2 regions of the Brevundimonas sp. Br13 genome follow, and region 2 is predicted to be linked to the other one. Evidence: predicted binding sites of a transcription regulator. Region 2 holds the regulator's gene; the other holds the start of a gene.
What was found. Region 2 encodes HrcA, which represses chaperone genes, less so after heat shock. Its sites were predicted from a motif close to GTTAGCANTCNNNNNNNNNGANTGCTAAC; they were not measured.
Positions count from the first base shown of each region.

Region 1: a site for HrcA is predicted at 1,903-1,931, ahead of groES (co-chaperone GroES). Genes of this name have one in related genera too.

Region 1 covers NZ_AP044008.1:563,949-567,358, reverse strand. Annotated here, with positions in the region: gene groL (chaperonin GroEL) at 1-1,409, opposite strand, end outside; gene groES (co-chaperone GroES) at 1,547-1,834, opposite strand; gene ACZ5M6_RS02765 (hypothetical protein) at 2,110-2,535, shown strand; gene zigA (zinc metallochaperone GTPase ZigA) at 2,586-3,410, opposite strand, start outside.
Region 2 covers NZ_AP044008.1:683,474-686,883, forward strand. Annotated here, with positions in the region: gene ACZ5M6_RS03295 (S8 family peptidase) at 1-709, shown strand, start outside; gene grpE (nucleotide exchange factor GrpE) at 837-1,475, opposite strand; gene hrcA (heat-inducible transcriptional repressor HrcA) at 1,472-2,524, opposite strand; gene rph (ribonuclease PH) at 2,631-3,356, shown strand.

The DNA of each region.
Region 1 (3,410 bases), 120 kb from region 2:
AGCACCTTGCCGACCACGATCGAGCCTTCGACGCCGGCGTTTTCGGCGATCTGACGGATCGGGGCCTGCAGGGCGCGACGGATGATGGCGATGCCGGCGTTCTGGTCGGCGTTGTCGCCCTTGACGTCGGCCAGGATCTTGGAGGCCTTCAACAGGGCGATGCCGCCGCCGGGAACGATGCCTTCGTCAGCCGCAGCGCGGGTGGCGTTCAGGGCGTCGTCGACGCGGTCCTTCTTTTCCTTCACTTCGACTTCGGTCGAGCCGCCGACGCGGAGAACCGCGACGCCGCCGGCCAGCTTGGCCAGACGTTCCTGCAGCTTTTCCTTGTCGTAGTCGGAGGTGGTGTCTTCGATCTGGCGCTTGATCTGGGCCACGCGGGCTTCGATGTCGGCCTTCTCACCCACGCCTTCGACGATGGTGGTGTCGTCCTTGGTGATCGAGACCTTCTTGGCCTTGCCGAGCATGTCGAGCGTGACGCTCTCCAGCTTGATGCCCAGGTCTTCCGAGATGACTTGGCCGCCCGTCAGGATGGCGATGTCTTCCAGCATGGCCTTGCGGCGGTCGCCGAAGCCCGGCGCCTTGACGGCGGCGACGCGCAGGCCGCCGCGCAGCTTGTTGACCACCAGGGTGGCCAGGGCTTCGCCTTCGATGTCCTCGGCGATGATCAGCAGCGGACGGCCCGACTGCACCACGGCTTCCAGGATCGGCAGCATGGCCTGCAGCGAGGTCAGCTTCTTCTCGAACAGCAGGATCAGCGGCTCTTCGAGAACGGCCTCCATCTTGTCGGCGTTGGTGATGAAGTAGGGGCTCAGATAGCCGCGGTCGAACTGCATGCCTTCGACGACGTCGACGGTGGTGTCGGCGGTCTTGGCTTCCTCGACGGTGATCACGCCTTCATTGCCGACCTTGGCCATGGCCTGGGCGATCAGCTCGCCGATTTCGGAGTCGCCGTTGGCCGAAATGGTGCCGACCTGGGCGATTTCCGAGTTGTTGGAAACGGGCTTGGAGTTGGTCTTGACCTCTTCCAGGACCAGGCCGACGGCCTTGTCGATGCCGCGCTTCAGATCCATCGGGTTCATGCCGGCGGCGACGGCCTTGAGGCCCTCTTGCACGATGGCTTGAGCCAGAACGGTCGCGGTGGTGGTGCCGTCGCCCGCCTTGTCGTTCGTCTTCGAAGCGACTTCGCGGATCATCTGGGCGCCCATGTTCTCGAAGGCGTCTTCCAGCTCGATTTCCTTGGCGACCGAGACGCCGTCCTTGGTCGAGCGCGGGGCGCCGAAGGACTTCTGGATCACGACGTTGCGACCCTTCGGACCCAGGGTCACCTTGACGGCGTTGGCGAGGACGTTGACGCCGCGCAGCATCTTGTCGCGCGCGTCGGTGTTGAACTGTACGATTTTAGCGGCCATGCGGGCAGCTCCTTTTGTGTGAGTGGCGAGTGGTTAGTGGCGAGTGGCGAGGATCTGAGATTGGGGCGACGGCGGCGGTTTCGTCCGGAAACCTGCTCGCCACTCGCCACTGATCACTCGCCACTGAGGGCTGAGCCTTAGCTCAGCACTCCAAGCACGTCCGACTCTTTCATGATGATCAGGTCTTCGCCGTCGATCTTCACTTCCGTGCCCGACCACTTGCCGAACAGGATGCGGTCGCCGGCCTTCAGCTCCAGGGCGTTGACCTTGCCCGAGTCGTCGCGGGCGCCGGGGCCGACGGCGACGACTTCGCCTTCCTGGGGCTTTTCCTTGGCGGTGTCGGGGATGATGATCCCGCCCTTGGTCTTGGATTCTTCTTCAACGCGCTTGACCAGCACGCGGTCGCCGAGCGGACGAAACGCCATCGGTTGTCTCCCTTGATCCCCCGAATGGGGCGATTTGAACAATGGGTCAGCCTCTCCGCGACCGCCGTTTTAGCAGCCGACCACGGAGAGTGCTAACGCGAGCGGGAGTTAGTCAGAGGGCGGCGGGGCGTCAAGCGCCGCCGCGTGTGAAACTTCCGCGACGGATGAACGCGCGATGAACCACGGCCTCCGAACCCGTTCAAACGGCGCGCGCTAAAACCACCTCAACGCTCGCGATCCCCGGAAGACGCGAGGCGATTCAGAGGAGACGGACCATGTCCAAGCTGTTGAAAATCACCGCCGCCGTTGTCGCCCCCGCCGCCGCCCTGGCCTTGACCGCCGCCCCGGCTTCGGCCCAGTCGCGTGACCGCGACGACACCGCCCGCAACGCCCTGATCGGCGCCGCCGTCGGCGGACTGGCGGGCGCCGTCTACGGCAATGGCGACGGAACCTATATTGCGGGCGGCACCTTGGCCGGCGCGGCCTTGGGCGCGGTAGCCTCGTCCAATCGCGGATCGGACTGCGGCTATTATCGCGGCGGCCAATGCTACCGGAACCAGGGCCACTGGGAACGCGAGCACGGCATCAACAGCCGCGACCCGCGCTGGGAGCAGCGCCGTGATTATCGCGACTGGCGCCGCGACCAGCGCTATGACCGGCGCGACGAGCGCCGCGACTATCGCTACGATCGCCGCTGGTAGACTGCGGACGTGAAATTCAGAAGGGGCGCCTTATCAAGACGCCCCTTTTGTCATGCCGCGTCCCGACGCGGGTCCCAATGCGGGAAGGGATCCTCCAGCCTGGCCCAGCCCTTGGGTCCGCGTTCCATCTCGAACCGGCTCAAAAGGGCGGCGTCGAACAGGGAGGTCAGCAGATCGCGGTTCATGTCCTTGCCGATCAGGACGATCTCCTGACGACGGTCGCCATAGGGTTGTCGCCAGACGGCCTCGATCGCCTTCAGCCATTCGGCGTTGTCGTCGGGCCAGCGCTCGCGCGGCGCCGAAGCCCACCACAGTCCGCCCCATTCATGTTCGGTCACGGCCCCGGCCTGGCTCCAGGAACCGACATAGTCCATCCGGCTGGCCAGCCAGAAGAAGCCCTTGGAGCGCCAGACGCCGGGCCATTCGCGCTGCAGCAGGTCGTAGAAGCGTCGGGGATGAAAGGGTCTGCGCGCCCTGTAGACGAAGGTTGAGACGCCGTATTCCTCGGTCTCGGGCGTCACCTCGCCGCGCAGGGCCTGGGACCAGCCGGCCGCCTGTTCCGCCCTTTCCATGTCGAACAGGCCCGTGCCGACGACCTGATCCAGGGGCACGGCGCCGCGCACTGCCTGGATGATCCGGGCGCGCGGATTGAACTGGGCCATCATCGCCTTCAGCGTCCCGAGTTGGGTCGCATCGAGCAGATCGCACTTGTTCAGCACGATGACGTCGGCGAACTCGATCTGGTCGATCAGCAGATTGGCGATCGTGCGTTCGTCGTCCTCGCCCAGATGTTCGCCGCGAGTCTTCAGCCGGTCGGTCGAGGGATAGTCGCGGTGGAAGTTGAAGGCGTCCACCACCGTCACCATGGTGTCGAT
Region 2 (3,410 bases):
CCAGGCCGATCATGCGGCGCGCGGTCAGGTTCGGCTCGGCGCCTTCACCCTGGCGGCCGAGAGCGGCGGGGGGGACCGTCGCATGCCGCTGCGTCGGGTCGAGGAAGCGGCCTCGACCTACAGCCGCGCCACCCTGGCCTGGCGCGGCGCCGACGGCGGCCTGTCGCTGAGCCTGGGCGCCCTGGACGAACGGCTGGGGCCCTTGGGGGCCTTCATCCCGGGCGGTTCGGACTTCGCCCTGCCGTCGCGGACCCGCTTCTATGCGGTCGGCGGGGACTGGGCCCTGCGACCGGGTCTGGCCCTGCTCGGCGAGGTCGGCGTGGGCGCCACCGAGACCGAAGGCCGTTTCCTGTCGACGGACGGGGCGGCGATCAGCTCCAACTGGCGGCTGGCCCTGCTGACGGGTTGCACCGCCCTGTGCGATCGGATCAGCTTCACCGTCTCACAGCCGCTCCGGATGGAGCGGGGGACCTTCTCGGCCTGGCTGGCGGACGTGCCGGTCGATTATTTCGACCCCCTGACCTATTCGCGTCGCCGCTTCTCGGCGGCGCCCAGCGGGCGTCAGATCGACTTCATCCTGGGCGGCGAACGCAGTCTGAGGGACGGCTCCAGCCTGTCGCTGCAAGCCGTGGCCAGCCGCGAGCCGCGCCACACCGCCGACGCCGCGCCCGAGTTCGCCCTGATCGGGGGCTGGCGACGCCGGTTCTGAGGGGGTGTCGGCGCTGGTGAAGGTGAGCGAGAATTGTGCGGCCTCGAACGTCGTGCCGAACGCCTCGCTCACCTGCCGCTCACCAGCACTATTCACTAGCACAAACCCCCTCAGAGGAGGGCGGTGATCAAGCCTTGCCGTCGAAGGCGTGAGTCTGGGGTTCGCCGCCGCCGCCGCCATAGGGGTTTGACGGCTGGGCGCCCGATCCCTTGGCGGCCACCACCACCATGGCCGGGCGGATCGTGCGGCCGAACAGTTCGAAACCGGACTGCATGGTCTGGACCACGGCTCCGCCCGGCACCGTGTCCGACGGCTGTTCAATCATGGCCTGGTGCAGATGGGGGTTGAAGGCCTCGCCGGCCTCGGGCGCGACCCGCTTCAGACCGTTGGTCTCGAACGCCTGCAGCAGGGCCTTCTGCGTCATTTCCAGACCCGTCACCAGACCGGCCGTGGCGCCCTCGGCCTCCTTGGGCGCGGCCATCAGGGCGCGCTCCAGATTGTCGGCCACGCCCAGCAGATCCTTGGCGAAGCGCTGGATGGCGTAGGCGCGGGCGTCGTTCTGCTGGGCCTCTGAACGGCGCTTCAGATTCTCCATCTCGGCGGCGACGCGCAGGGCGCGGTCCTTCCACTCGTCCCGCTCGGCGATCACGGCGTCCAGCGGCGCCAGATTGTCCGAGGGATCGGCGTCCAGCCCGTGTTCGGCGTTGGCCTGGGCCATGTCGGCGTCCAGTTCGTTGAAATCGTCGTTCTGGGGTTTGTCGCTCACGTTTCTTTCCCGTCCAGCATTCGGCCCAGCACCCGGGCGGTATAGTCCACCAACGGAATGACACGGGCGTAGTTCAGTCGCGCCGGTCCTATGACGCCTATGGCGCCCAGAACCCGCTGTCGGCCGCTCATATAGGGCGCCGCGATCACGGCGGAACCCGAAAGTGAAAACAGACGGGTTTCAGCGCCGATGAAAATCCGCACCCCCTGCGCCGCATCCACCCCGTCCAGCAGGCCGATCAGCTGTTCCTTCTGCTCCAGGTCGTCGAACAGGACCCGCACCCGCTCCAGATCGGCCAGGCCCTCGCCGTCCTGCAGCAGATTGGCCCGACCCCGCACGATCAGGGCCCGCTCGCGGTCCGGCCCGCCGGACCAGGCGGCCAGACCGTCCTCGACCAGCCGGGCGGCGGCCTGGTCCAGCTCGCGCCGGGCGATCTCCAGCTCCTGGGTCATTTCCCGCTTGGCCTCGGCGAAGGGCCGGCCGCGCAGTCGGGCGTTCAGGAAGTTGGAGGCCTCCGCCAGGGTCGAGGGGGTGACCCCCGCCGCCAGGCTCATGATCCGATTCTCCACCGTGCCATCGTCGGCGACGATGACCGCCAGGGCCTGATCGCCGCCAAGCGCCACGAACTCAACATGTTTGACCCCGGCGTCGCGCACCGGGCTGGAGACCACGCCTGCGCCCCCCGCCAGGCCCGACAGCAGATTGGACGCCTCGTCCAGGGCGGCCTCGAAATTGCGGCCCCGGCCGGCCAGGCGGGCGTCGATCTCGCGCCGCTCCTCCTTGGTCAGGTCGCCGATTTCCAAGAGGCCGTCGACAAACAGGCGCAGACCCGCATGGGTGGGAATCCGCCCCGCCGAGGCGTGGGGCGAGGCCAAAAGCCCGGCCAGGGTCAGATCCTGCATCGTATTGCGGATCGAGGCCGGCGACAGGGCGATGCCGCCCAGCGACAGGGTGCGCGACCCCACCGGCTCGCCGGTCTCCAGATAGGATTCGACGATGCGCCGGAAGATGTCCCGCGCCCGCGCGTCCAGCCCCGCCAGCCCCGCCAGGGACTGGCCCGTCGCCGGACCGCCGTCGAACGGCGGGGTTTTGGGGGCATACAGGCTCACGTTTTCAGGATAATCACCGCCGCCCCAGCTTCCAAGGACTCATCTCATGCGCCATTCGCAACGCACCGACGCCCAGCTGCGTCCCGTGACCATCGAGACCGGCGTCAATCGCTACGCCGAGGGCTCGTGCCTGATCAGCTTCGGCCATACCAAGGTTCTGGTGACGGCCTCGGTCGAGGAGACCATCCCCGGCTGGATGCGCGGCAAGGGCCAGGGCTGGGTCACGGCCGAATACGGCATGCTGCCCCGCGCCACCCACACCCGCGGCCGCCGCGAGGCCGCCGCCGGCAAACAGACGGGCCGCACCCAGGAGATCCAGCGTCTGATCGGCCGCAGCTTGCGCGCCGTCGTCGATCTGAAGGCGCTGGGCGAGCGTCAGGTGGTGCTGGACTGCGACGTCATCCAGGCCGACGGCGGCACCCGCACCGCCGCCATCACCGGCGCCTGGGTCGCCATGGCCTCGGCCCTGAACTATCTGCGCGACGAAGGCGTGCTGAAGGCCGACCCGATCCTGGACCAAGTGGCCGCCGTCTCCTGCGGCGTCTGCGACGGGGTTCCGGTGCTGGACCTGGACTATGAAGAGGATTCCGAGGCCGAGGCCGATTCCAACTTCGTCCTGACCGGTTCGGGCCAGATCGTCGAAATCCAGGCCACGGGCGAAAAGCGCGGCTTCACCCGCGCCGAGTTCGACCGTCTGTTCGCCCTGGCCGAGACCGGCTGCGCCGAACTGTTCGCCCTGCAGAAGGCCGCGCTGGAGGCGGTGCGCTCTTAAGGGGTTTCGCGCGTTCAACAGGCGGGTCATCGTGGCTATGACCCTCAGCCCGGA